4 regions of the Bradyrhizobium sp. CIR18 genome follow, and region 3 is predicted to be linked to each of the others. Evidence: riboswitches for the same ligand, from Rfam matches in the RefSeq annotation. Region 3 holds a riboswitch; each other region holds the start of a gene.

Region 1 (7,148 bases), on a different contig from region 3:
GTGCGCCGGTCGGCTTTGTCAATTGCGCCTGCCGCGCGATCGCCGCCTCGCGATGCACGGCGGAGACATCGGGGCAATTTCGGGTGACCCATTCGGGGAGCATGCTGCCTCGCTTACGGCCTGCGCTTGAGAATGTAGCTGTCCATGATCCAGCCATGCCGCTCGCGCGCTTCCTGCCGCGTCGCGACGATGCGCGGGCCAACCTCGGCGAGCACGCCGGACATGACGATCTGGTCGGGCATGCCGAGATAGGCGCCCCAATAGATTTGAATCCCGGCTGGATCAAGCGACTGGAATGCCGTGCCGCCGTCGAGCATTACAACAACGGTATCCACACCGGCCGGCCAGCCGCCTTCACGCAAGCGCCGCCCCGTCGTGACCAGAAAAGGCTCGCCGATGTCGTTGAGCGGCAGCGCATGCGCCGCGCACAGCGCCTGGATCGAGGTGATGCCGGGCACGACCTCGATGTCAGGCAAGGGATTGAGCCGCCGCGCAATGCGCAGCGAGGAGTCGTAGAGCGAGGGATCGCCCCAGATCAGCAGCGCAACCTTGCCCTCGCCTTCGAGATGGTTCGCAATCGCTTTCGACCAAGTCGCGGCAACCGCATCGTGCCAATCGTCCACGCCCTTGCGGTATTCCGCCTCACCTGCATCGCGCACGGGAAGGTCGAATTCAGCGATGGCTGTGTTATCGCTGGTGAGCACATCCGCGCAGATCGTCCGCCTGAGATCGGCGAGATCGGACTTCGCGGCACCCTTGCGCGGGATCAGGACGAGATCGGCGGCGTTGATCGCTTGAACAGCGGCGCGCGTGAGCTGGTCGGGATCGCCGCAACCGATACCTATCAGGGAGAGCGTGAGCATCGCGAACGCGACGGGCGGCCCTGCTGGCCGCCCGTTCGCTTGTCTCTCAGGCCGCGTTATGCAGGCGCGGGGTGACGAGACCGGGCGCGGTGACGCCGCGCAGCGACTTCGCCAGCGCCAGTACCGCGAGATCGGCGAGCGGCTCGATCACGATGACCAGCGCATAGGACGCCGCGAACGTCGCGATGTTGGCGAGGTTGCTCATCGCAAAGCCCGAGCCATAGAGCGCCCAGAACGCCACCCAGGCGATCACGCCGGCCTGGTAGGTCGTCGAGAGCGCCAACGCCTGCCGATACTTCAAATCGACATAGGCGGTGTTGCGCGAGATGATCCGTGTGGCGATCGCCTGGATCGCGAACAGCGGCACCAGCAGCGTCGTGACGTTCATGCCGTATTGCGGGATGTCGACCGGCTCGAAGAATACGCCCTGGAGCAGCAGGCCGAATGCGAGGCCGAAGGCCGCGGGCGCTGCGCCGAACAGCAGGAACAGTGTCGAGCCGAGAATGAAGTGCACCTCGGAGACGCCGACCGGGAAGTGCGGCAGGATCTCGAAGAAGATGAACACAAGGACTGTGGTGGCGAGCGTCCGCGCTGCGAACGACGTGATGCCCTGCTCACGCACGGTCTCCACCGCAAGCTTCAGCGCAACGCCGCCTGCGGCGATGCCGGTTGCGTAACTCAACACGAGCTTGGCGCCCGTCACGACCCCGGGTTCGATATGCATGGCTCAATTCCTTCCTGCCGTCACACCCGACGGCCTTGGCCTCAAAACGTGCAGGGCCGGTCTCCTGGCTCGCGGTTCCCCGGGATTTCCGGCCTTCCCGGACCTTGCGGCCCAGTGGCTGTCGGAGTCCCTCACCGCTTACAGTCGCGGGGGCGGCTGGGTTTTGGGCGCCGCAACTGGGTCCGCCCACCCCCATTCCCGATTATGCTCCGGCGCTTTGCGCCGCGTCGAGCACCATGCCTCTCTTGTGTGCCCCTTTCGCTGAGCCTGCGTCAAGGGGCGAACGGCGGCCAAGGCCGTCATGACGGATAATCCCCCGCCAGCGCCCCAAACAGGATCACGGCGGCCGTCGACGCGGCGCCGCCGCGCGCAAGCTGCTCGGCAAGCTCGGCGATGGTGGTGCGGACCAGCCGTTCGTCGGGGCGGCCGAGGGATTCGGCGAACAGCGCGGGGGTATCCGCAGCGAGGCCGTGCGCGATCAACTTTGCGACAAGCGCGGGGAAGGTGCGCCGGCCCATATAGACCACGGTCGTCGCCTCAGGATCGGCCAGGGCCGCCCAATTCAGATTCGGCGGCAACTCGCCGGTGACATCAGCGCCGGTGACGAATTGCACCCGGCGCGAGGTGTGGCGCCGGGTCAGGGGGATGCCGGCTTGCGCTGCGGCAACGCAGGCCGATGTGACGCCGGGAACGATCTCGTAGCCGATGCCGGCCTCACGCAGCGTCTCCAGCTCCTCCTCGAGCCGGCCGAAAATGCCGGCATCGCCCGACTTGAGCCGAACCACGCGCGCACCTGTTGCGGCATAGTCGACCAGCAGGCGGTTGACGTGGTGCTGCTTGGTCGAGGGACGCCCTGCCCGTTTCCCCACCGCGACGAGATTGGCGCCGGGCCGGGCGAGATCAAGGATCGCGCCGGAGGCGAGATCGTCATAGAGCACGACGTCGGCCTCGCGCAGCCGCGCGGCGCCCTTGAGCGTGAGAAGCTCGGGGTCGCCGGGTCCGGCGGAGATGAAGGAGACGAATCCGCTCACCGGTCCTCCGCGATCAGATGAAAGAACGTGCCGGTGGCGTGGCCGCGCTGCGAGCCGGTCTCGGCAATGACCGCGCCGGTTGCATCGTGCACGACTGCCAACGGCGTATCAGGCTGGGCAAGAATGGTCGAATAGTGGAACTCATGGCCGCGCAGACGTGCACTGGGGCGATGTCCCGGCATCGGCGCGGCCAGCGTCGCGAGACGATAACCGAGATGCATGCGACGTTTGGCAAAGCTGGTCTCGAGGCCAAGCAGGCCTGTCATCTCATGGCGAACACCGTCCGCATCGGTCAAAGCGGTTCCCAGCACCATATAGCCTCCGCATTCGCCGTGCACCGGTCGCGTTTCGGCGAAGGCGCGCAGGCCGCTGCGAAAACGCGCATTGGCCGCGATCTTGCCGGCATGCAGCTCGGGATAACCGCCGGGCAGCCAGCACACATCGGCGCTCGCGTCGGGCGCTTCATCGGAGAGCGGCGAGAATGTCGAGATCTCCGCGCCCGCCCCGCGCCAGGCTTCCAGCATGTGCGGATAGACGAAAGAGAACGCCGCATCGCGCGCGAGCGCGATGCGCTGGCCCGGCGGCGTCACGTTCAGCCCATTCGCGGCGGGTTGTGGTGTCCAGGACGCAGCCGATCGCAGCACCGCATCGAGATCGACATGCTCGGCAACGAAGCGCGCGGCCTCGTCGATCAGCTTGCCGATCTCGGCCTGCTCCTCGGCCTGCACCAGGCCGAGATGCCGCTTCGGCAGGCTGATCTCGGCATGGCGCGGCAGCGCGCCGAACACGGCAATGCCGGCGTCGTTGAGCGCACGCCGCACGAGGTCTTCGTGGCGCGGGCTGGCAACGCGGTTGAGCACGACGCCGGCGAGCCGTACGCCGGGGCGATAATCACGAAGACCCGCGGCGATCGCCGCCGCGGTCTGCGCTTGTCCGGAAGGATCGATCACCAGCACCACCGGCCAGCCCAGCATCTCCGCAATGTCGGCGGTGGCACCGGTGCCGGAAACACCGGGCGCGGCGACGCCGTCGAACAGGCCCATCGATCCCTCGGCAAGCACGACATCGGCGTCCGCGCCGCGGCTGACGAGATGCGAGATCGCCCCGCGATCCATCGCCCAGCTATCGACGTTGACGGAAGCGCGCCCCGTGGCGGCGGCGTGGAAGGCGGGATCGATGTAATCGGGACCGCTCTTGAAGCATTGCACGTTCAATCCGCGATGGCGCCAGGCGCGCGCGAGCGCCAGCGTCAGCGTGGTCTTGCCGACGCCGGAGGCCGGTGCGGAGATGACGAGGCCTGCCGCCATCACGAGCCCTCCGGAAAACGCGGCTCGGCGCCGACCGGCCGATAGCGGCGATCGTAATCGGCGGCGTAAAGGCGGCTCTCGTCGAAATCCGCAGCGCCGAGCGTCTTGCCGACCAGAATGATCGCGGTGCGCTCCATCTCGGTGCCGACGGCAGCATCGAGCGTCGCCAGCGTGGCGCGGACGATGCGCTGATCCGGCCAGCTCGCGCGCCAGACGATCGCGACCGGGCAATCCGCGCCATAATGCGGCGCGAGCTCGGCGACGACCTTGTCGAGCAGATGGATCGACAGATGAATCGCGAGCACCGCGCCGGTCGCGGCGAAGGCGGCAAGCTTCTCGCCCTCCGGCATCGCGCTGGCGCGGCCCGGCGTGCGCGTCAGCACGACTGTCTGGGCAAGGCCCGGCAGCGTCAGCTCGACCTCGAGCGCTGCCGCTGCGGCCGAGAAGGACGGCACACCAGGCGTCACAGTGAACGGAATGCCAAGTGCGCGCAGGCGGCGGAGCTGCTCGCCCATCGCCGACCAGATCGAGAGATCGCCCGAATGCAGGCGGGCGACGTCCTTGCCCGCCGCATGCGCGGCGGCGATCTCGGCAATGATCTCGTCGAGCGACAGCGGCGCGGTATTGACGATGCGCGCGCCGGGCGGACAATGCGCCAGCACGCCCTCGGGGACCAGCGAGCCGGCATAGAGGCAGACCGGACAGGCCGCGATCAAGTCACGGCCACGCAACGTCAGGAGATCAGGCGCGCCCGGCCCCGCGCCAATGAAATGCACCGTCATGCGCCGTCTCCTTCCGCGATCGCGGCCGTCGCCGTGCGATCCTGCGAGACAACGCGTGTCGAAATCAGCCGAGCGCGAGGCCCGGCCGCAGCGAGCGCCGCGGCTTCCGCGACCGATCCAGTGCCGAACTTCTCCATCACGAGATTGGACTGGGTCGGCGTGGCGATGCCGGCCAACATATCGGCTGGAACAGCCTTGATCGGCACACCGCACTCACGCGCGAGCTCCTGCAGCGGCTCCGCATCAGCCTTGTCGCTAACGGTTGCAATCGCCATAAGACCTTCGGGATCACCCGCCGCCAGCAGTGCTTCGCGCAGCGAAGCGAGACTGACATCTCTCCTGAACCCAAACCCGGCCACCTTCATCGGACCGTACTCCACTGCACCACCGGCCGTGCCGTCTCCCAGGAGCGGTAACGGCCGAGCGGGCCAGCATAAGCGATGTCGACCCGCATCAGCTCGCCGCCGTGGCGCTGGTGCAGATCGCCGAGCAACGCTTCCGTCTCCAATGTGACTGAATGTGCAACCAGCCGCGTGCCCGGCGCAAGCCGCGACCAGATCGCATCGAACATCGCGCTATCGAGGCCGCCGCCGATGAAGACCGCATCCGGTGCTTCCAGGGCAGCAACAGCCTCGGGCGCCCTCCCTTTGACGACGGTGATCCGGTGCGAAAGTCCAAACGCCGCTGCATTGCTGCGGATGTTTGCGGCGCGTTCCTCGCGCGCCTCGATCGCAGTCGCCGTCCCGCCGCACAGCGCCCACTCGACCGAGATCGACCCCGAGCCGGCGCCGATATCCCACAGCCGCTCGCCCGGACGCGGCGCCAGCGCCGAGAGCGCGAGCGCGCGCACTGGCCGCTTGGTGATCTGGCCGTCATGGACGAACAGATCGTCCGAAAGTCCCGAGCTGCGGGGAATGCCTTGCGTGCCCCTCGCCTCAACGGCGACTGCGACCAGGTTTCCAGCGGGATCACCGGCGAAACCGTCGGCGCGATGTTCTTGGATGCTTTCGCGCGGACCACCGAGTGCGGCGAGCGTCCAGAAGGCCGAGGCGCCCCATCCGCGCTCGCTCAACCATTTTGCGAGATCGCTTGCCGCTTTCCCATCGCGCACGAGGCAGATGATGCGCGCTCCTCGCACCAGATGCGGAACGAGACGTTCGAACGGTGCGGCGTGAAGCCCCAGGCAGACGGTGGATTCGAGCCGCCAGCCCAGCCGCGCGGCCGCAAGCGAGAAGGTCGACGGTGCCGAATGCGCGATCCACTCGCCGGCCTGCAGCTTCTCGGCGAGAGCTGCACCGGCGCCATGCCAGAACGGATCACCGGAGGCGAGCACCGCCGTCGGCCTGCCGCGGCTGCTCAGAACGATATCGGCGTCGAACGGCACCGGCCACGGACGGCCGCGGCTGCCGACGCCGGCAAGCGCGAGATGCCGTTCACCACCGAAGACGGTTTCGGCCTCATTGAGCGCCTTTCGGCTTGCCTCCGACAGCCCGGCAAGGCCATCTTCGCCGATACCGATGATGGTCAGCCAGGGATCAGCCAAGGAATCAACCATGAGGCGCGCCCTCATTCTGGGCGGAACTGCCGATGCGAGCTTGCTCGCCGCGGCGATCGCGCGCGCAGGCATCGAGGCCGTCTACTCCTATGGCGGTCGCACCCGCGCGCCTGCCGATCAGCCGCTGCCGACCCGCATCGGCGGCTTCGGCGGCGTTAGCGGACTGGCCGATTACATCCGCCGCGAAGGCATCACGCACGTGATCGACGCGACGCATCCTTTCGCAGCCGAAATGAGCCGCAGTGCGGTCGAAGCGTGCGCGGAAACCGCCACACCGCTGATTGCGCTGGAGCGCCCGCGTTGGACGAAAGCGCCCGGCGACAACTGGATCGAAGTCACGGACGTCAGCGCCGCGGTCGCCGCGCTGCCCGAGGCGCCCGCAAAAGTGTTCCTCGCCATCGGACGCCAGCATATCGCGCCGTTTGCGAACAAGCCGCAGCATACCTATACGCTGCGGTTCGTCGATCCGCCGGAGGCTCCCCCGCCCTTCGTCGCCGACGTGATCGTGTCGCGCGGGCCGTTCACATTCGACAGTGAGCTTGATCTGTTGCGTAGGCGCGGCATCGGCTGGATCGTCGCCCGCAATTCCGGCGGCGACGGCGCGCGCGCCAAGATCGACGCGGCCCGCATGCTCGGCCTGCCCGTGATGATGATATCGCGGCCGGAGCTGCCCGAGCGGTTGCGGGTCGAGAGCGTGGCCGAGATCATGCAGTGGCTCGGTCATTCTACCCGCCTCGGCGCATAGACCCAGCGGCCGACCCGGCGCGTCTGCGAATTTCCCACGATCACCAGCGTCCGCATGTCGGCCATCTCGGGCCGAGCTTCGTTCAGCGTGACAGTTTCGATGCTCTCATCAGAAGCGCTGACCGCGCGCGCAAAGATCACG
Region 2 (7,148 bases), on a different contig from region 3:
GCGCACACTGACCGGAATTCGCAATCGATTGTCCCGTTCGCGGAATGCGGTTTGAGGGACCATTTCGTATCCAGGCTCCGAAGCGCCCGGCGGGCGCATTAAGGAGCCGACCGACATGGATTCACTCAGCAAGGGCGTCGTCGCCGACGTCCTCCATCGCCTTCACCAGGAAGCGGAGGTCGCCGACGGACAACTGATGCAAACCTTCGCGAACGAAGCGAACAGCCGCGATGAGATCATCAGCAAGACCATCGCCGCCGAGAGCCGTGATCTGAACGAAGTCTATCGCGGACTTGCAGATAATTTCCTGAGCGTCTCTCCGCGGTTCGGACGCTTCCTCTACATGTGCGTCCGTGCCTGCAAGGCACAGCGCATCGTCGAGTTCGGCTCCTCGATGGGGATTTCCGCGATCTACATGGCGGCGGGCCTGCGCGACATCGGTGGCGGCCGCCTGATCGGGACCGATCTCGAACCCGGCAAGATCGAGCGGGCGCAAGCGAACCTTGCCGCCGCGGGGCTCGCCGACCTCGTCGAGTTCAGACACGGCGATGCGCGCCAAACGCTCAGCTTCGGCCTCGGCGGCGAGGTCGACATGGTGATGCTCGATGGCGCTTTCACTCTCTATCTTCCCATTCTCAGGCTGCTGGAGCCGCACCTGAAGCGCGGCGCGCTCATCGTCGGCGAGAACGCGCTCGAGGAAGCTTCGGGCTATATCGACTACGTGCGCGATCCCGAGAACGGCTACCTCTCACTGTCGCTGCCGTTCGAGCCGGGACGCGGCAACGAATTCACGATCAAGACCCGATGATCGGCACGGCGGTGAAACTGTGATGGAGCCAAATTTGAACGAGCCCGCTCACGAGCCACAGACGTCCGAGCCATCGCGGGCACCGCAGGGACGGCTCACGCGGATGTTGCTGCGATGGCTGATGCGTCCTACACACGTTGCCGGCGTTGAGACGCTCTCGCAGCGTTTCCGGCTCGTCGAGCTCGAAGGCGAAGCGCTGGAGAACGTCGCCTGGACGGCCGGCGAGAAGATCCAGGTCGCGATGGGCTCGGGCCTGAGCGCGCGCACCTATACGCCGATGTCGTGGGACGCCGGCAACGGCAGAACGCGGCTCCTCGCCTTTGCACATGGCGATGGCCCCGGCAGCCGCTGGGTCAGCGGCTTGCGCGCGGGCGATGCCTGCCAGTTCTTTGGTCCACGCCGCTCGTTCGACGTCGCGGACCTCGGAGCGCCCATCGTTCTGTTCGGCGATGAAACCTCGTTCGGCCTTGCGGCCGCGTTGCGCGACAGCCTGCGGGCTGGCGGCGCGCTCCATCTGTTCGAGGCCACCGATATCGCGGAGTCGAGACTGGTGCTGGATTCCATCGGCCTCGGCCAGCCCAGATTAATCGCACGCAGCGCCGATGACACCCATCTTGCAACCGCCGAATCCGAGCTGCTGCGCCTTGCCGCAAACGGCGCACAGTTCGTCCTGACCGGCAAGGCACCCTCGATCCAGCGCGTCGGCCGCACCCTGAAGGCCGCCGGCGTCGCATCATCGCGGATCAGGGCGAAAGCCTATTGGGCACCGGGCAAGACCGGTTTGGATTAGAGAGGAACCGATGGAACGGCCGGCTGTCGGTCAGGACCTACGGGTCGGTCGGGGCCGCAGACGCCGCCAGCCAATCGCGATCCCGGTGACGGAGAACACCAGTCCCAACGCACAGAGTCCGACGATGATGGTATCGCGCAGACGCGGGTGCGCCACCAGAAGGGGAAAATCGAGCGTGTGGAGCGCGCTGTAGAGCCAGCGATAGGCCCGCCGCGATGAATCCAGCCTTTGCAGCACACTGCCGTCGGCACCGTCGATATCGAACCAGAGGTCGCCGCAGCGCGAACGGTAGACGGGCGCACCGGCAATAGCCGATTGCGCGGGGTAGTCGTCGTTGCCAGCAAGAACGGACGCCGCGCCGCAGCCGGCAGCAAGGTGCGCCACGAGACTCTGGATCTCATGCCTATCCAGAAATTCCCTTGGTCCGTCGCGGGACGCGTCCCCTGCCTTGATCAAGACCTGATGGTCAAGGCTCACCCGATCGCGGCGATAGACGTTGCCGTTGAAGGCAGACCATTCGATCTCACGGGCCGAGGGCGATATCGGCTGCCGATCGAGCCATGAGGCAGCCGCCCAATCAGGCGGCGCGTTCATCACGCCGGATTCGGCCAAGGTCAATTGTCCGCGCGAGAACAGCCGGCCGTGATCCATCGAGAGCCAGCCGCTGAGACTCCATGTCAGCACGAACATTGCTGCCGCGAGGCCAATGACGTGGTGCAACGCGTGCCAGCCACGATAGGGCGAGGACATCCGGCGCCCTCGTAGCTTCACCCGCGCGATCCCGAGCACCGCACCAAGCATTGCCGCGATCAGGGCCAGCAATGTCAGCGTCCAGACGGAGCGATCCCACAGGAGCCAGTTGCTTCTCAGGACCGTCGGATAAATCCAGTGCAGCACACTGCCGGCCCAATTCCAGCCCCGCTCGCGCCGCCTCGTATCCAGGACGATCTCGCCGGTGGGCGAGGAGACATAGACTTCCGTCCCGGCAGCATCGCCGAGCGCCACACGAAACAGCGGCCGGTGGCGATCGAAGCCGTTCGGAATGCTCCACTGATCATAGTCCGAACGGGCAACGACCGCGGCCTGCACGGCATCGAGCCCGCGATTGCGCGCGTGCTCCCGCGCGATGGCAAGCGCGGTATCGGCCATTGCGACCGACGCATCCGCTCCGTCGGAGGCACGGACCGCGCGCACGCGCGATGATCCCGACACGATGTAGACCGCTGCATCGCTCCGCTGGATCAGCCGGACGCGCACGGCGTCCACGACCCCGCTCACAGCGACCGCCGCCGCAACCGGGATCCTCGCCGCTTCGCGATCCACCGGCGCCAGGCCGGCAAACCGTTCCGCTTCCGTCAGCGACGGAAACGGCACGAAGTGCATCACGATCCCCGTCGCGAACCACATCGCGAACAGCAGGCAGAACGCGATCCCGAGCCAGCGATGCGTAAGGACGATCGCGCCCATCATGCGTTCATGATCCTACCATTTGAACGCGGCCGAGAGCTCGTAGGTCCTGGGCGCGCCGAGCAGGATCTGGTCGGGATAGAACGGATCGCCCCAGATCGCATAGCGCTTATCGGTGATGTTGCGGACGCGGAAGGTCAGGCGTGCCTGGTCGACCGCGCTGAACACCGTCTTGGGGATATCGACGAAGGCATAGACGTCGGCGACGGTATACGCCTTCATCGTCACGACATTGGCATCGGTGTTGTAGCGGTCGCCGACATGGCGGCCAGTGATGCCGAGCTCTACCGGCCAGGGCGTGAAGAAGCGCCAGGACGCGCCAGCATTCGCCACAATGCGCGGCACGTTTGGCGGCGTATTGCCGGAGAACGAGCCGCCGGCGAAATTGTAGTCGGCATAGCGGGCATCGACATAGGCGATGTTGCCCCACAGACGCAGCGGATCGATCGGACGAACCGAAGCGGCAAGCTCGACGCCCTTCGATTCCTGGCGCCCGGCGATGTTGAGCGCCATGCCGCCCGCCGCTGCATAGACGTTCTTGCGCACGATGTCGTAGGCCGAGAACGACCACTCCGCCCTGTTGTCCCAGAACAGGTGCTTGACGCCGGTCTCGTAGGTACGCGAGGTCGTCAGATCGAGCGGCTGGGTCGGCAACAGCAGGAAGCTGGTGTTCGCGGAGACGTCGGCGCCGGTGGCGTACTGGCTGAAGAAGGTCAGGCCGGGCACGGCCTCCCAGCTGTAACCGATGCGGCCCGTCACCGGCGCCCAGTCTTTCGTGAACGGAAAGCCGGCTCTCACAAGCCCGGCGGAATCGGTCGAATTGCGGTCGAGCCCGATATGCTCGACGCGCAGGCCGCCGATCAGCGCGAAGGTCCGCGTCAGCTTCAGCCGGTCCTCGAACGACAGCGCCTCGTTGTTGATGCGCGCGGTCTGCTGCTGCGTCGTGAGCGAGCCGTAAAAGCCGCGGTTCGGATCGACCAGCGAGACATAATCGTTCGGGAAATTTGCCGCGCCCGGCCTGACGAAGTCGAGATAGCTCGATGACAACGTCGTGACCAAGCGATTGTCGAAGCCCGCGATATTCGCGTCCCAGATCAAATCGGTGATGTTGCCGACCAGGCGCTGGCTGTGCGCGACATAGAAGCGCTCGCGATACACCTGGTTGTTGGTGGAATCGAACGCCTCGATCTCGTTGTTGAACCAGGTACGCTCCGCGCCGTAGCCATAGGCTTGACTCTTCAGCGTCAGGTCCGGCGCCAGCTTCAGCTCGAAGCCGCCGCGCAGCCACACCTCCTGCGCGACATTGCGATTGTCGAGGACGTTGTAGTTGGTATTGAAGGTGCGGTCGTCGATCGTGACCGCGCCAAGATCAGTCCTGTTGAAGTAGTTGCCGGAGACGATCCCCGTCGTCGCGTGCGAGCCGCTGAAGGCGATCGGCACCAGCGGCGCGCCCCAATAGGCTTTCGAACGGTCCTCGCGATACTCGATCGCGCCCCAGATCTTGAGACTGTCGGAGATGCGGTAATTGAGCTGGCCGGACACATCGAGCATCTTGGTATTGGTGTCGTCGGCAAAGCCGTTGAGCGCCGAACGGCTGATGTCGAAGCGATAGTCGAGGCCTTGGACGTTGGTGCTGCCGCCCGAGCCGTAATGCGCGCGGAACGAATTCAGCGAATCCCAGGAGAAATCAGCTTCGTTCCGGATCGGTCCCGTGTGCGGCTGCTTGGTCACAAAATTGATCGCGCCGCCGGCGGCGCCTTCACCCGAGATCAGCGAGGCCGGGCCCTTCAGGAATTCCACGGCTTCCAGATTGGCGGTGTCCATGATCCGCGAGGTCATGTTCTGCGGGCCGATCTTGATGCCGTTGTAGAGCGTGTTGATCTGGCTGTTGGTGAAGCCGCGCATCGAGAAGGCGGAAGGTTCGGCCGGATTATCGCCGGCGGTGACGCCGACCGCGCCCTGGGCCACGTCGGACACAGTGCGATAGCCCTGCTCGCGCATGGTCTCGGCGGAGATCACCTCGACGGTCGCGGGCGTCTGTCGCACCGTCAGGCCGAGCCGCGAGGCACTTTCGGCGACGGCATTGCTGTTGAGCGGCGTCGGGAGTGCCGTAGCCGGCACGACGGGTTTCGGCATCGCTGCCGCGGCCGCCGGCCTGCGCGCTGCTGCCCGGCGCGTGCTCTGCGCCTCCCGGCCGGCAGGCTTGGCCTGCGTGCGGGATTGGGCCGGCGATACTTCGACGGGCGGCAGGGGTTCCCGGGCCTGCTGCGCCAGCGCAGCGGGCAGATCGAGTGCGGCAAGGGATGTGAGCGCAGCGGATGCGAGCAGGAATTGTCGCGGTCGTACGATACGGATGGAAGACACGGTTTTCGGACCTCGGTATGACGTCAGTGGCACGTCACAGCGAACGAGGTCTCACCTTTTGGCTCTTCAGCCGTCCGATGAAGCCGAATGTCTGTACTCCCCGACCGACATCTTCGCGTGTGACCACGGCTGACGGCAGGTCTCCTGGCTCGCGGGTCATCACCACTTCGTCGCCTTCCCGGGACCGAGGACCCAGTGGCTTCTGACGAAGGATTATCCGCTCACAGTTGCGGGGGCAGCCACGGCGTTGGGGACAATGTCCCCGCACCGTATTCCCTTTTCATCCCCTCTCGGGGAAACCGTCGCAAGCATCTAGGATTACCATCACAACAGAGTCAATGTGCCAGTTGCGGCGTTATGGCCACAACGACCAACTTCCTTGGAGATGAGCATGGAAGGCGAGACCTTCCTCTGGTTGATACGGCACGCGCCCGTCGCGGGCGTCACAGGCACCATCCATGCCGCCGACGCGCCGGCCGATCTCAGCGATCGCGTGCAACTGGACGCTGTGCGACGGCGCCTGCCACCGGATGCCGCCGGCTATGCCAGCCCGTCGCGGCGCACGATCGAGACGGCACGCGCGCTGGGACTCGAACCGAAGCTGGTCAGTGAATTCCGCGAGCAGGATTTTGGTGACTGGACCGGCCATCGCCATGACCAACTCGAGGCGACCCGCGGTGAGGCTTACGCGCAGTTCTGGAGCGATCCGGCTGGCGGACGGCCGCCGGGCGGCGAGAGCTTTGCGGATCAGGTCGCGCGCGTCCGGCTGGGTCTGTCGCGGATCGCAGCCGGATCGGCCACGCTCGTCGTGCATTCCGGCACCATCCGCGCCGCGCTCTGCATCGCGCTGGATCTGACGCCGCAGGCCGCCTTGCGCTTCGTGGTCGATCCGCTGTCGCTGACCCGGATCGATCGCCTTGCGAGCGGCTGGCGCGTCGTCTCCGTCAATCAGCCGATCAGTTAGGTCTGTCAGGCACATTGGCCTGCGCGAACGTCGCCATGCCGTTGTGAAGGCTACAGGCGAGCCGTACCAGCGGCAGCGCGATGGCGGCGCCCGATCCCTCGCCGAGCCTGAGATCGAGGCTGATCAACGGCTGCACGTTCAGCGCGCGCAACACCAGCCGATGCCCCTGCTCCGCCGATTGATGCGACGGCAGCAGGAACGGCTGGCACGACGGATTGAGCCGCACTGCTGCCAGCGCCGCCACCGAGACGATGAAGCCATCGATCAATACGGGAATACGGCGCTGCGCCGCCGCAATGATCGCACCTGAGATCGCCGCGATCTCCAGGCCGCCAACGGCGCATAGGATTTTTTCCGGCGAAGCGCCGCCAACGCCGTGACGCGCGATCGCCGCGTCGATCACGCGGGCCTTATGTGCGCGGCCGGCCGCATCGACGCCGGTGCCGCTGCCCGCGATCTCTTCGGCGCTGATGCCGAGCAGGCCCGCCGCGATCGCCGCCGACGTGGTGGTGTTGCCGATCCCCATCTCGCCGAAGATCAAGAGATCGGGCTGATTGGCTTGCGCGCGCGCAACCGCGCGCTGGCCGGCCTCGAACGCATACGCCAACTCGGCGGGTGCGAGCGCGGCTTCAACGCTGAAATCGCGCGTGCCATGGCGCGGCTTGTCGGTGATGACACCCGCCATCGCCTCTGTTGCCAGCGTGCCGGCGTCGACGACGTCCAGGCTCGAGCCAAGCTCGCGCGCCAGCACCGAG
Region 3 (7,148 bases):
GTACAAGGACCGGATTGTCGTGACCCAGGCGGCGACTGGCGGCCGCTCTCTCGTGGTACGCTTCACCGCCATCACATGTGGAGAGTTACCCACCAAGCCCGGCGTGAGGGCGTGCGTTTGCGTCAGGGAAATTTGGAACGGCAACCTCCGTGGCTTCGTTGTATACGCACCGAGCGAGGGGTAAGCCGCCCGCGTGTTCGGAGGATCGCGAGTGCCATCCTGATGCCATTCGGTGCGAGGCCTCGATCCACAACATGGTTGCCCCATCGCGGCACTCGGGCGGGGTAGCTCTGGTGCAGTTTAGCCGACTCAAGCTACAAATCATTCGCAACGATCTCACTACACAATGGGAATGAAATGGTTGCAGCCCCCCGGGATTTTCCGGTCTCTTCCAAGGCGCTTGAAGTGGATGGTCGACTCAGAGCCGAATTCGCAACCAGAGACGGCGCCAGGGCACAGGCGGAGCAGAACTAAAGAGGCGTTTTCCCACGCTTCAAATCCGGATCTTTGACGCGCAGACGAATGCGCGCGAGGAAATCTAGCGCCGACTCAGTTCGGTCCTCGAAGCCGCGCGCACGGCTCCGCGGCTCTCGCCGGGGGCACTCGGAAAAGGGGTCGGTGCTCAGAGGGCACTGCCGGCCCACTAACACTGCCCGATTACCGTCTTAACGCGTTTCGTCGCAGCACTCGATCCCGCGTGCCGCCTCGGCGTCGGCATGCATACGCTCTTGCGGGTGCCAGTCAGTCGCGCGATGGGCGGCGCGCACGCCGGATCGGGCTTGGGCCCGAGGCATCTTCAGGCCCGGTCCCTTGAAGAGTGGCATGGAGGAGCTGGTTCCCTCGCGGATTGGTGTCCTCCCACCGCGTCGGGCGCGCTGGGGGCCAAATCTCGCCAGCTGGAACGCGCCGCTGAGCTCGACTACTCGCAGAAGGAATCGGAAGTAATCGTGCTGCCCGACTTTTTCCTGACGGGCTGAAAGCTGCAGGAAAGGCTCGCGACTGCTGAAGGCGTAAACACCGACATTCTAGAGCTAATATGTCTGCAGTTGCTCAGACGTTCGGCCGTAAAGGAGCTACGGCGCGATCTTGCTCTGCGCGACCATTTTACCGAGGGCCTTCGCTCCCCTCTAACTCTTCCTGTTCCTTTGGCTCCATGCGAGCGAACCAGGAGCCAGGAGGAAAGGCCGCGATACGCTTGGCAAAGGAGGATTGCGGCTCCCAATCTTGCCCTTCGCTCTTCTCGAAAGTGATGACCCCGTTGTGTGTAAAAAAACGGGGGCCTGGGATATTACAGTTCACTAAAAGCAAAACGCGCCACAGATCACCTTTCTCGGTCGGCTTGTCATTCTGCTTCGGCAAGTAGTCCACCCCAACAGGTTCGACGATAGTGCAGCGGCCCTGCCGCAGAAGATCGCCGAGCCGGCCTTGCATGGTCGTCACAAAGTTGAAGTTGCTCGGATCATGCAGAAAGCCAAGATTTGCGTCCCTTTCGCCGTCCTTGACTTCACTGGCGATCAACGAGAGCGCCAGGGCGCGCCAGCCCAATTCCATCGGTTTGGCATAGGTCGACGCAAGTTGAATCGTGCCGTCGAGCGCGACCTTCCAAGTGATAACGTACTGTTCGTCTGATGTATCGACGCGGTGCCTGGTCCACGAAACGAAAACATAGTCATTGTCGTCAAGTTCAGCGACGCCCCACATTCGAGGGACGAACTGCGCCACCTTCGAGACATTGGAGATAATTTGTTCTATTGTCTCGCCGTCTTGCGCTCGCCACGTTGACTTGAATCTTTCGATAAGGGGGCTCTCGTTGGCGCGAACACTGTTGCTCGTCGCAGCCAGCCCGGCCAGGCAGATCAGGGATTGACCGAGACAAAACCATAACGCGCGTCTTCCAGACATTTTCCTCATAACTGTCGGCCTATCTGCTTTCATCCATACGTCATAAAGCGGGGCAACCTTTAACCTGTTATACGCGAGCGCAAGAAGTTAGCGGCGACGCGGCGGGGAGTCCGATGGTGTCCCGTGCGAGCAGGCGCTCCCCTCTATGTCACGCGCCGCTAACTTCGCTGCCGGCGACAGCCTCAATTTGCTGTGCTGGACTTGCCCAGCAGGAGGAGACTGGGCATGCCGAAGTCTTGCATTCTTCGTGCCAGGTAATCGGCGGCAATTCACACCGCTTTTGTGTCCTCTTTGTCGACTTTCCGACTGGCCCAGGTCTCGATGTTCCTTTCAGCGCTATCCAGCGCGGCTTATGCATCCTCGTCTCGCGACGGTTTGGTTCGGTATCGTTGCCAGAATGTGCGTTTCGATCTCTGCCATGCGTTTGGGCATTTGCGGCCAATGGGCCATGGTGCGTTTGGCGCTCCCTTCGCGCCACGCGGCGCTTCGAGAACAGCCTCAGTCCGGAGCGCTTTGCACTCGACGGCCAACGACGCGAAGCCGATCTTCACCGCCGAGCATTTGGAGTCTTGCTGAACCGCAAATCAACGTGCTGGCAGGGTATGTAGCTGGCTTCCCAGCTTGGGCCTATTCAACACGGATCCTGTTGGCCGAGAAGGTGGCTGGATGGTGGACGTGCTCAAAGAACCGCTGGGAAGCCGGGACGCGCATCAAATGCGTTCTGCTCGAGGCAGCAGTCCCGACCGCGCAAGTCGCATTTGTCCCTTCCACCGATCGGGCATGCGGCAAAGGGAGCAGCTGCGATGGTCATTCCAATATCGCTGACTGGAGAGCGCTTCTACGTCGACTCAACGATAAGATGCACGGTCATTCGCGTAGCGGATATCGCAGCACCAGCTTGAGACATAATCTGAGAGGTTGACGGAAGACTTCTCTTGCCGATAATCCAAGTCGTCGAGGTTCTCCGGTTCCCATTTGATCCGGAGCTAAGAGGGAAGCCGGTGACAATGCCGGCGCTGCCCCCGCAACTGTGAGCGGCAAGCCGCTGTCCAACGACGTCACTGAAGCCTGCGCGGCTTCGGGAAGGCCGGACAGAAGCGATGACCCGCGAGCCAGGAGACCTGCCCCGACAATATATTTGTCCACGGGGCGGGGTGTCCCGGTGGTGCGCCAAGCAGCCGTCGCACCGCGCGACTTCCCCTGCCTGCGTCCGCCATGGCCTTTGCCCCCAACATGGGGTTCACGCTATGACTCTTCTCTCCCTTCCGGTTGCCACCCTCGGAACGCCACGCATCGGTCCAAGGCGCGAGCTCAAACTCGCTCTCGAAAGCTACTGGGCCGGAAAAAGCAGCGAACAGCAGTTGCTCGAGGACGCAGCTGGCCTGCGTGCCGCGAACTGGGCTCGTCAGAAATCTATCGGCGTCACGGTTATTCCATCGAACGATTTCTCGCTGTATGATCAGGTGCTCGACACAAGTGTCATGGTTGGCGCCATCCCGGAGATCTACGCCTCGAAAGCCGAATCCGTTTCGCTCAAGACGTACTTCGCCATGGCCCGCGGGTCACAATGCGACGATCAGGATGCGAGTTGCGGTCACGGACCGCGCGGATTTGGCGCACCCGCGCAGGAGATGACCAAGTGGTTCGACACCAACTACCACTACATGGTCCCCGAGTTTCACAGGGGACAGACTTTCAGGCTATGCTCTCGCAAGCCGATCGAGGAGTATGAGGAAGCCAAGGCCCTTGGCTTTCAGACCCGCCCTGTCCTGATCGGGCCGGTCACATTCCTAAAGCTCGGCAAGAGTCCCGATCCTGCGTTCCAGCCACTCTCACTACTGGATGAATTGATACCGGCCTATATCGAGGTTCTGCAGGAATTGGCCAAACGTGGGGCAAATTGGGTTCAGTTCGACGAGCCCTGCCTGGTTCTTGATCTGGATGAGAGGGCGCGACAATCTTTGCGACATGCCTATGACCGGCTCGCCAAGGAGGGGCCGGCCATCAAGATCTTAGTCGCCAGCTATTTCGGCGATCTCGGGGACAATCTGGACACCGCCTTGAGCCTGCCAGTCGCCGGACTGCACCTCGATCTGGTTCGAGCGCCACAGTTGTTGGACCAGATCATCGCTGGCGGCCGAAGTGATCTAGTCATGTCACTCGGTGTCGTCGACGGCCGGAATGTATGGCGGTCGAATTTGTCGTCGCTGCGCCAGCGGCTCGAACCCGCGATTGCGAAGCTCGGCAAGGATCGTGTACAGATTGCCCCATCCTGCTCGCTGCTTCATGTGCCGATTGATGTTGAACTCGAAACCGGGCTCGCTTCCGACGTCAAGAGCTGGCTTGCTTTCGCGGTCCAGAAGATGCGAGAGCTCGCGAACCTGGCGCGGGCACTCGCAGGCGACCAGAATGTTGCGCTAGCTCTTGCCGAGTCGGAATGTGCCGCGACTGTCCGCCGGACTTCGCCAAAAATCCATGATGCCAATGTCGCTGTCCGGATGAAAGCGATCGATCAGACCATGCGTCGGCGCGCGAGCCCATCTGCCCGTCGTGCCGAGATCCAAAGCAATCGTTTCGGACTACCGGCTTTTCCAACCACGACGATCGGATCGTTTCCGCAGACCAAAGAGGTCCGGAATGCCCGTGCGGCGCATGCCCGAGGCGCTATGAGCGACGAGCAATACGACAGGTTCCTCAAGGAGGAGACGGCGCGCGTCGTACGCTGGCAGGAGGACATCGGTCTCGATGTCCTCGTGCACGGCGAGTTCGAGCGCAATGACATGGTGCAGTACTTCGGTGAGCAACTCGCCGGCTTCGCATTTACCAGGAATGGATGGGTGCAGTCCTACGGATCGCGCTACGTCCGGCCACCGATCCTGTTTGGCGATGTAGTGCGGTCGAAGCCTATCACCGTAGGCTGGTGGCGCTACGCGCAATCACTAACGAGGAAGCCGATGAAGGCGATGTTGACCGGACCGGTGACGATCTTGAACTGGTCCTTTGTTCGCGATGATATTCCCAGAAGCGAGGTCTGCCGCCAGATTGCGCTCGCGATCCGAGACGAAGTCCGCGATCTCGAGAATGCTGGTGCGACCATGATTCAGATCGACGAAGCTGCACTTCGCGAAGGATTGCCGTTGCGTCGGTCGGAGTGGACCGCCTATCTCGATTGGGCCGTGGATTGCTTCCGCATCTGCTCATCCGGCGTCGCTGATCAAACCCAAATTCATACACATATGTGCTACTCGGAGTTCAACGACATCATCGGCGCGATCGCTGCAATGGACGCAGATGTCATCTCGATCGAGACATCGCGGTCGAAAATGGAACTACTCGACGCGTTCAGGAACTACGAATATCCAAATCAGATCGGGCCGGGCGTGTACGACATCCACTCTCCACGCGTTCCCGAGGCGGGCGAAATGAAGGAGCTGATGGCGTTGGCTCGGACCCGGCTGCAGGATTCGCAGCTCTGGGTCAATCCGGACTGCGGCCTGAAGACGCGCAAATGGGAGGAGGTTCGGCCGGCGCTAGCGAACATGGTCGCTGCCGCCCGCCAACTGCGCGCTGCATTCGATTCGCGAGGCCGTTGATCCGGGCTTGGATCTCTTCTCGACAAAGTTGATCCTCTTGCGGTCATTTGCGCTCTCCATAATCGATGGAGCCTTGGGAACACAAAAAAAAGGCCCGGCCCCCGCTTAGCGGGCCGGGCGAAAGTCTGGGAGGAGCGACGCTGATGCGTCGCGCGGGCTTCGGCGGAAGAGAGGACAACCGCCGGTTCGATTACGGCAAGGACATTCGCCGAAAATCTGAGCCCAGTTGAAGCACAAGCTCAGCATAGCTCAATTATGCAGTGGTATGCGACCGTATAGCCTGAAGTGTATAAATATACACCAAGGTTTGTCGCTCAAGAGCACGTCGGCAACGATTACGACAGCGACGAGGGGAGGTGGTGATGCGGGGCGGTCACCGCAGGCACGAGCCGCAAACTCGGTGCGCTTTCCTGCCTGGAAACCTTATGCTCGATCAGCGACGATACGAAAAACCTGGCAAGCGTGGACAATGCATGAGCGGTTGCTGTTGATTTGAACCCTGCTTAAGGCAGTTGGTCGACCGGTTCCACCCGATAGTCGGGTTTCGGCTTGGGCCTCTGTTTGAGAGTCTATGAGCGGACCACGCGGAGGATGTCATGAGCTTGAAGATGGCACGGTGCCGATAGGTTGCTCCTCAGCCGTGAGCGTGGTCCTGCCCTCAACATAGGCCAGTTGAATGATGGCGATCTCGGATCCGACACGACTCGGCTCGGCGCAGAGTTAGACCGGACGTCCAGCGCCTTGCCGTTCGTGCTAAACGTACACGGGCGAGCAGTGCCTCGCGGATCATTCAGAGCGTGCCGGGCAGGGAAGGAGTGGGAGTGCTTCGCCGCACCCGCGCGGCCGCAAGGTCCGTCCTACGGGTCGGCGGATATGCGAGACATCCGCTTCGCGCGATGTCACTGCGCAACTGCCCAACCTGCGACGGTCATACTGTGGAACGTCCCGGAACCAGAGCTCAGAAAGGCTCGGCCATGGCGTTTGCACGGGTGGTCGAGGAAGCGATCTTAGTGTGCAGAAGCCATTTTGGCGGTACGGCAGCCTACGTGCCCGCGAACACACCCCCATTTTCATTTCGGCAGGATGAGCATAAGGTCTAATCCCTGCTGTAAAACGGCAGCGACCAATACGGCCCGTCTCGGCGCCGTGTCAGGGATTGCCGGCCTTGGTGGACGATAACGCGACCGAGCTGCGTTCGGCCTCAGCTTCTTGCTCCAATTTCAGAATATGCGCTCTTAGCGCATCGGAAGTGGCTGCCGCTGTCTCGCCGAACAGCGGATCTCCATGATCGGTGACGGCGGAAGCGATTTCGGTCCATTCCTGTGCCGAAAGAGCCTTCAGTGCGGCCGGAAAGAAATCTCGTTCTTCCCACATCATGTGGCGCCGCTCGCATACTATAAAGTCGCGTATGATATTGCCGACGTCTTGCCGAGCGAGCTCACGATCCGTGAGGATGGCGTCAATAGCTCGCGCGAAGCGGTGCAAGCGGTCGACGACTTCCTGGTGTTCAAGCGCCAGATCGCCGACGATTGCAGCTGCATCCGGATCGCAAGCCTTGAGCTTGGAAAAAATCAAGTCTTCCTGTGGATGATGATACACCTCGGGGTAAACCTCGAAATAGCTGATAATCGCGCGAATGACCTCATAATCGGG
Region 4 (7,148 bases), on a different contig from region 3:
GAGCGGCGGCGGCAGATGGCCGATGGTGACGGCCCCCAAGCGCCGTTTCGCCTGCGCGGCCTCGCCGGGATCGTTGACGATGAAGGGATAGATCACGGGAAGATCGCCGATCAGGGCTTCCGGCCAGCACGCGGACGACAGCGCCACGGATTTCCCGGGTAGCCATTCCAGCGTGCCATGTGCGCCCATGTGCACGACGGCGTCACAGCCCTGCTGCCGAAGCCAGAGATAGAACGCGACATAGGCGTGGCGCGGCGTGCGGGCGAGATCGTGATAATCGGTATCGCGCGTGGTCGCATCGCCGCGTTCCGGCTGGACCGCGATGACCGACTTGCCGCATTGGATCGCGGCGAAATGAAACGCGCCGTCGCGGCAGCTCGGATCACTCTCCGGCGCGCCCCAGGCTTGCGCAAGATCATCCTGCAAAACTTGCGGCAGGCGCGAAAGCGCCGCGCGATAATCGGCGATGCCCCAGGTGAGCTGCTGCCTCAGCAGCGCCTCGCCGAGCGCATGGACCGGCACAACATCGAAGCCGGCCTCAGCGAGATCGGACACCAACGCCTCGACCGAGGCCAGCGCATCGAGCCCGACCGCATGCGCGATCTGGTGCGGCCGGCCCGGATAGTTCGAGAGCACGAGCGCCAGGTGCTTCTCACCGGCCGGCGTCTCCGCCAGTCGCCGCCACGCCGCGACGCGCGCTGCGACGGCCGTCACGCGCTCCTCATCGGCGCGATGCGCCAGGTGCGCGAATTGCAGATCGGGATCGCGCATCCCTGCCGACTTGAAGCTCACCACGCCCGCGAACAGACGGCCATCGACCTCGGGCAGCACCACATGCATCGCGAGATCGCCGGGCGACAGGCCGCGCAGCGAGTCCGCCCAATCCTCGCGCCGCGCAGTGGAGAGCGCGACCTGGAACACCGGGCACGCTGCGGCATCGAACGGCGTCGTGCCGTCGTCGCCAGCCGCGGAGAACGCCGTCGCGTTGACGATCGCCGCCGAAGGATTTTGTGCAAGATGCGCCCGCAACCAATCCGCGACGCCCGCGGCCTTCAGCGAGGTCACGAACACGCCGCAGGCTTCAAAGCCGCGCCCGCGCAGCTCTGCGATCAGGGCATCGACCGGGCCCGTATCCGCGGCGGTGAGATATGAGCGATAGAACGTTACCAGCACACGCGGCTTGCCCTCGCCGTGCGCCGGTGCCGCAATGACGCCGCGGGCGGGATCGTAGAACCCCATCTCGGGCACGGCGGTGTCGCCGATAACAGGCCCGGCATAGAGTCCCGAAGCCAGTGCGAGCTGTGCGATCGCGGCTTGCGCGGCGACCGGTCCGCCGGTGTCGCAGAGCACCTTGAGCCGGCGCAGCGTCGAGACAGGCACGGTCGAGTATCCATCCAGCCGCGGATCGTCGCGGCCGTCGGCCGGCAGCACGGCCAGCACAATGCCACGGTCCTTGGCGAGCTGCCGGAGCACAGCCAGACCATACGGCCAGTAGGACTCACCACCAATCAGACGAACCAGAATGCCACGCGCCTGAGACAGCGTGCGCTCGATATAGGTGTCCACTGACAGCGGATGGCGCAGCTCCGCGAGATTGGCGAGCCGCAGCGACGGCAGGCTACTCCGACCACGCCGCCAGCCGGCTGCGAACGCCGCAAGATCGGAATCCGAATACGAGAGCACCACGAGATCGGCCGGGTCCTGGCCGATGTCTCTAGGCGTCGCGGTCTCCTCCAGACCACGGCTCTCGCGGAAGACGACGTGCATCAGATACCAAGTCCTGCCTTGATGGCGGCCTCGTCGATATCGCCGTGCTCGCCGATCACGACGAGCTTCGACCGCCTGTGACCTGCGCCCCAGGGCTTGTCGAACTGGTGGCGCACGCGCTCGCCGACCGCCTGCAGCAGCAGCCGCATCGGCTTGCCCGCGACCGCGATGTAGCCCTTAGCGCGCAGCACGTTCTGCTCGCGCGCCAGCTTCTGGACGGATGCGACCAGCGCATCGACGTCGGCGACTTCAGGGAGGTCGACCACGACCGAGGCGAAATCATCGTGCTCGTGCTCTTCCTCGCCGTCATGATGCGAGGGACGCGCGGCGAGATCGTTCTCGGCGGCAGCGCCAAGACCGAGGATGACGCGCGCATCGATCGCACCGTCGGTCACGGGGAGCATCGGCACGCGGCGCGGCATCTCGGCGGTGATGGCAGCCTTGGCCGCTTCAAGTCCCGCCGCCCCCGCGAGGTCGGCCTTGGTCAGCAGCACGATGTCGGCGCAGGCGATCTGATCCTCGAACACTTCCGACAGCGGCGTCTCGTGATCCAGGCTCTCGTCCGCCGCGCGCTGCGCTTCGACGGCGTCAGGATCCGGCGCAAAGCGGCCAGCGGCGACAGCCTCGGCATCCGCGAGCGCGACCACGCCGTCGACGGTGATGCGCGAACGGATCTCCGGCCAGTCGAATGCCTTCAGCAGCGGCTTGGGCAGCGCCAGGCCCGAGGTCTCGATCAGGATGTGATCGGGCCGCACGGGCCGCGCCAGTAGTTTTTCCATGGTCGGAATGAAATCGTCAGCAACGGTGCAGCAGATGCAGCCATTGGCGAGCTCGACGATGTTCTCCTCCGGGCAATTGGCGTCGGCGCAGGATTTCAAGATCTCGCCGTCGACGCCCTCACTACCGAACTCGTTGACGAGCACCGCGAGCTTCTTGCCGCCGGCATTGCTGAGCAGATGCTGGATCAGCGTCGTCTTGCCCGAGCCGAGAAAACCCGTGACCACCGTAACCGGGACTTTTGCGAGCGAGTTCATTCGGCGGCCTCCGGCACGACGGCAATGGGGGGAATGCGGGCAAGCGACTGCTTGCGGAATATTTCCGGCCGGCTGCGCCAGGGCACAAGGCCGTCAGGCGCGGCCGCATAGGCCGCGGCGCCCGCGACCACGTCCTGCGCATTCGCATCGGACAGGCGGCCATAGACGTAGGACCAGCGGCCGGGCGCGCTCAGCGCCACCGAGCAGCCCTGGTTGCATGCCGACAGGCATTCGACGGGAACCACATTGACACCCTCGGGCACGCCCGCGTCGAGGATCGCCCCATGCAGGCGCTTGCCGGGCGTCGCCTCGCCCTCGCCAGGCGTCTCGCCGGCACGGCAGGTGATGCAGACGTGAAGTGTGACGGTCATCGCCTCTTCCAGATAACAGCGGGAGGCGATGAGGCACACGGACCGCTCTTTTGGAGGCCCGTTTTCCCCGTCGCGGAACACCCCGTCCGCCGGTCCAAAACTCGTCCGCGCTGGCAGGTCTCCCGGCTTGCGGAGCAGGGTTTTCCCCTTCGATCCCCGCCTTCCCGATTCCCTGAGGGAATCAGTGGCTTCGGACATCTCTCCGGTCACGGTCGCGGGGGCGGCTGCATTTTGGACCCAAATCTTGCCGATTCGGACCCTATCGCATTCCCTCTTCGCCTGTCATAGGACAGGAACCAACGCCGGGCCACCATTTGCCGGTGGCCGCCACTTGTCAAGCCGAAGGACCGGGACCCGATGACGCCTGAACCGGATACAAAAACGGCCGAAGAAACCGACGCCCGCCACGCCACGAAAATGGCGAAGAAGAAGGCCGCCCGCGACAAGATCATGGCGACCAAGAGCGGCGAAAAGGGCCTCATCATCGTCCACACCGGGGCCGGCAAGGGCAAGTCCTCGTCGGCCTTCGGCATGATCGTCCGCTGCGTCGCGCATGGCTTTCCCTGCGCAGTCGTGCAATTCATCAAGGGCGCCTGGGATACCGGCGAGCGGCGCCTGCTCACTGGCCATTTCGGCGACCTCTGCCAGTTCCACGCCATGGGCGAAGGTTTTACGTGGGAGACGCAGGACCGCGCCCGCGACATCGCCGCCGCGCGCGCCGGCTGGGAGAAGGCCAAGGAGCTGATCCTCGATGAGAGCCTGCGCATGGTCGTGCTCGACGAGATCAACATCGCGCTGCGCTACGACTATCTCGACATCGCCGAGATCGTCGAGTTTCTGACCACCTCGAAGCCGCCGATGACGCATGTCGTCCTCACCGGCCGCAACGCCAAGGACGAGTTGATCGAGATCGCCGATCTCGTCACCGAGATGACGCTGGTGAAACATCCCTTCCGCTCCGGCATCAAGGCACAGGCCGGCGTCGAGTTCTGAGTTCGATGGCACGCGCGCTGATGATCCAGGGGGCCGGCTCGGACGTGGGCAAATCGCTCATCGTCGCCGGTCTCGCGCGTGCCTTCACCCGGCGCGGCCTGCGCGTGCTCCCGTTCAAGCCGCAGAACATGTCGAACAATGCCGCCGTCACCGTTGATGGCGGCGAGATCGGCCGCGCCCAGGCGCTGCAGGCGCTGGCCGCTCGCGTCGAACCGCACACCGACATGAACCCCGTGCTGCTCAAGCCCGAGACCGACATCGGCGCGCAGGTGATCGTCCACGGAAAGCGCATCGCGACCGCGCGTGCCCGCGACTATGCCGCGATGAAGCCCTCACTGATGGGCGCGGTGCTGGAGAGCTTTGAGCGGCTGAAGGCGCGGGCCGATCTGGTGCTGGTGGAAGGCGCCGGTAGCCCGGCCGAAGTGAACCTGCGCAAGGCCGACATCGCCAATATGGGCTTTGCGCGCAAGGCGGACGTGCCGGTCGTGCTGGTCGGCGACATCGACCGCGGCGGCGTCATCGCCCAGCTGGTCGGCATCAAGACCGTGATCGACCCCGACGATGCCGCGATGATCCAGGGTTTTGTCATCAACAAGTTCCGCGGCGATCCCTCGCTGTTCGACGATGGCTACAGGCTGATCGAACAAAGAACGGCCTGGCTCGGCTTCGGCGTGCTGCCCTGGTTCGCCCGCGCCGGCGAGCTGCCGGCCGAGGATGCGCTCGGCCTCAGCGACGCGCGCAAGCCGGGCCAGTGCAAGATCGCCTGCCTGGCGCTGTCGCGGATCGCCAATTTCGACGATCTCGATCCGCTCAAGCTCGAGCCGGGCGTCGACATCGTGATGGTGCGCCCGGGCGAGCCGATCCCGGGCGATGTCCGCCTCGTCATCATTCCCGGCTCAAAGTCGACCCGCGGCGATCTCGCCTTCCTGCGCGCGCAGGGCTGGGACATCGATTTGCTCGCGCATCACCGCAGGGGCGGCCATGTGCTCGGTCTCTGCGGCGGCTATCAGATGCTCGGACGCAGCGTCGCCGATCCTGACGGCATCGAAGGCACCGCAGGCGACACGCCGGGCCTCGGACTTCTGGACGTGGACACGGTGATGAGTCCGCAGAAGACGCTGACGCGTGTCGCGGCCGTGCATACCGACACGGACCAGCCAATCGAGGCGTACGAAATCCACATCGGCCGCACTGACGGGCCGGATCGCGCGCGCCCGTTTGCGAAGCTGAACGGCGAGCCCGAAGGCGCGATCTCGCGCGATGGCCGCGTGCAGGGCAGCTATCTGCACGGCCTGTTCACGTCGGATGATTTCCGCAAGGCGTATCTGGCCAGGCTCGACATTCCCGCAGGTGGCGAGCCCTATCAAGCCAGGGTCGAAAGCGCGCTCGATACGCTGGCCGATCACATCGAAAAGCATCTCGACGTGGAAGGACTGCTCGCGCTAGCGCGCTAGCACCTCGGCAAGCCGCGTCCATTCGGCTTCGCTACCCGGAAGCCCGAGGCGCAGCCATGTCGGCCTTTGTGCGAAGACGCGCGACCAGATATGGCTTCGTGCCAATCTCTCTTGCGCGGCGAGCGCGCCGGGCGTCTCGTAGAGACGGAACAGCGGCGTCCCCCCAAGCAGCATCCAGCCTTGCGCGTGCGCTATGGCATCGAGGCGAACACAGTCCCGGGCAAGTCGCGCTGACGTGGCCTCGGCCCAGGCGTCGTCACGCAACGCGCGACAGCCGATCGCGATCGCCGCTCCCGAAACCGGCCATGGACCCGACATCGACGAAAGCTTGCCTATGTCGGCGGCATTGCCGATCGCGAAGCCGAGCCGCAGGCCGGCAAGACCAAAGAACTTTCCGAACGAGCGCAGGATCAGCAGTCCCCGCCGACCGGCTTCCGATGCAAGCGACAGCAGCGGAACGGCGTCGACAAAGCTCTCGTCGATGACGAGGCGGCCGACGCGCGGCAGCAGTGCGAGCAGATCCTTCGGTGCATGATGCTGACCGCCGGGGTTGTTGGGATTGACGACGATGGCGAGATCCGCGCCTGCCAGCGCGTCGAGCTCGCTGGCCTCCTGGACATCCCAGCCTGCAGCCGACAGAACCCCTGCGTACTCGTTATAGGTCGGCGCGAGGATGCGCGCGCGGCCGGTCGGCACCAGTTGCGGCAGCAATTGAATGGCAGCCTGCGCGCCGCCCATCGCAACGATCGGCGCGCTGGTGCGATAGGCCTGCTGCGCCGCCTGATGCAGGGCGTTGAGGTCGGATCGCGAAGGCAGTGCGTTCCAATAGCGCGGATCGATCTCGGCCACGGGATAAGGCAGCCGGTTGATCCCTGTCGAGAGGTCAATCCAGTCTTCCGCGCGCCCGCCAAAATGCTGCTGTGCCAGATCCAGATTTCCACCGTGCTCGCGCATGCCCCGTTCTTTCACGCGAAGGCCAGGATCGCAAGGGTGCCAGCGAGCAGCACCATGGCGCGGCGGTAGACCGTCAGTGCCTCGGCGATATCAGCGGCGCGCGGATCGCGTGCGCCTTCGTTGAGCCAGGGCTCGTCGGTCGCGCTGCCGTAATAGATGCGCGGGCCGCTGAGCCGGACGCCGAGCGCGCCGGCCATGGCCGCTTCCGGCCAGCCGGCATTGGGCGAGCGGTGACGGCGTGCATCGCGCGTCATGCATGACAGCGCCTCCGATCGCCGAGGAGCCAGCAGCACGAACAGACATCCGGTCAGCCGCGCCGGAATGAAATTGGCGACATCGTCGATGCGCGCCGCCGCCCAGCCGAAGGCTTCATGCCGTTCACTGCGATGGCCGATCATGGAGTCCAGTGTGTTGATCGCCTTGTAGCCGATGATGCCCGGCAGCCCGAGCAGCGCGCCCCAAAACACCGGTGCCACGATGCCGTCGGAGGCATTCTCCGCAAGGCTCTCGATCGCCGCGCGCGCGATCCCGGCTTCATCGAGCGCTGCGGGATCACGGCCGACGATGCGCGAGAC

The links. A riboswitch is a leader RNA that binds a small molecule or an ion and turns the genes downstream of it on or off. The one in region 3 is predicted to bind cobalamin.
Region 1: linked by a shared signal. The riboswitch ahead of GGD65_RS17850 (energy-coupling factor ABC transporter permease) and the one ahead of metE (5-methyltetrahydropteroyltriglutamate--homocysteine S-methyltransferase) in region 3 are both predicted to bind cobalamin.
Region 2: linked by a shared signal. The riboswitch ahead of GGD65_RS17830 (TonB-dependent siderophore receptor) and the one ahead of metE (5-methyltetrahydropteroyltriglutamate--homocysteine S-methyltransferase) in region 3 are both predicted to bind cobalamin.
Region 4: linked by a shared signal. The riboswitch ahead of GGD65_RS17915 (DUF1636 domain-containing protein) and the one ahead of metE (5-methyltetrahydropteroyltriglutamate--homocysteine S-methyltransferase) in region 3 are both predicted to bind cobalamin.

What each region holds. Positions count from the first base shown of each region.
Region 1 is NZ_JACIHF010000004.1:444,225-451,372, forward strand. It holds gene cobT (nicotinate-nucleotide--dimethylbenzimidazole phosphoribosyltransferase) at 1-103, opposite strand, end outside; gene cobF (precorrin-6A synthase (deacetylating)) at 114-863, opposite strand; gene GGD65_RS17850 (energy-coupling factor ABC transporter permease) at 910-1,587, opposite strand; cobalamin riboswitch at 1,624-1,841, opposite strand; gene cobA (uroporphyrinogen-III C-methyltransferase) at 1,887-2,618, opposite strand; gene GGD65_RS17860 (cobyrinate a,c-diamide synthase) at 2,615-3,925, opposite strand; gene cobM (precorrin-4 C(11)-methyltransferase) at 3,925-4,707, opposite strand; gene GGD65_RS17870 (cobalamin biosynthesis protein) at 4,704-5,072, opposite strand; gene GGD65_RS17875 (bifunctional cobalt-precorrin-7 (C(5))-methyltransferase/cobalt-precorrin-6B (C(15))-methyltransferase) at 5,069-6,250, opposite strand; gene GGD65_RS17880 (cobalt-precorrin-6A reductase) at 6,261-7,007, shown strand; gene cobJ (precorrin-3B C(17)-methyltransferase) at 6,983-7,148, opposite strand, start outside.
Region 2 is NZ_JACIHF010000004.1:436,890-444,037, forward strand. It holds gene GGD65_RS17810 (helix-turn-helix domain-containing protein) at 1-11, shown strand, start outside; gene GGD65_RS17815 (O-methyltransferase) at 116-808, shown strand; gene GGD65_RS17820 (siderophore-interacting protein) at 930-1,598, shown strand; gene GGD65_RS17825 (PepSY domain-containing protein) at 1,629-3,068, opposite strand; gene GGD65_RS17830 (TonB-dependent siderophore receptor) at 3,081-5,429, opposite strand; cobalamin riboswitch at 5,546-5,748, opposite strand; gene GGD65_RS17835 (histidine phosphatase family protein) at 5,821-6,393, shown strand; gene cobT (nicotinate-nucleotide--dimethylbenzimidazole phosphoribosyltransferase) at 6,386-7,148, opposite strand, start outside.
Region 3 is NZ_JACIHF010000025.1:21,277-28,424, forward strand. It holds gene GGD65_RS38100 (nodulate formation efficiency C protein) at 1,105-1,902, opposite strand; cobalamin riboswitch at 2,843-3,046, shown strand; gene metE (5-methyltetrahydropteroyltriglutamate--homocysteine S-methyltransferase) at 3,150-5,495, shown strand; gene GGD65_RS38110 (hemerythrin domain-containing protein) at 6,645-7,148, opposite strand, start outside.
Region 4 is NZ_JACIHF010000004.1:455,943-463,090, forward strand. It holds gene cobN (cobaltochelatase subunit CobN) at 1-1,767, opposite strand, end outside; gene cobW (cobalamin biosynthesis protein CobW) at 1,767-2,801, opposite strand; gene GGD65_RS17915 (DUF1636 domain-containing protein) at 2,798-3,172, opposite strand; cobalamin riboswitch at 3,267-3,488, opposite strand; gene cobO (cob(I)yrinic acid a,c-diamide adenosyltransferase) at 3,530-4,165, shown strand; gene GGD65_RS17925 (cobyric acid synthase) at 4,171-5,619, shown strand; gene cobD (threonine-phosphate decarboxylase CobD) at 5,608-6,573, opposite strand; gene cbiB (adenosylcobinamide-phosphate synthase CbiB) at 6,585-7,148, opposite strand, start outside.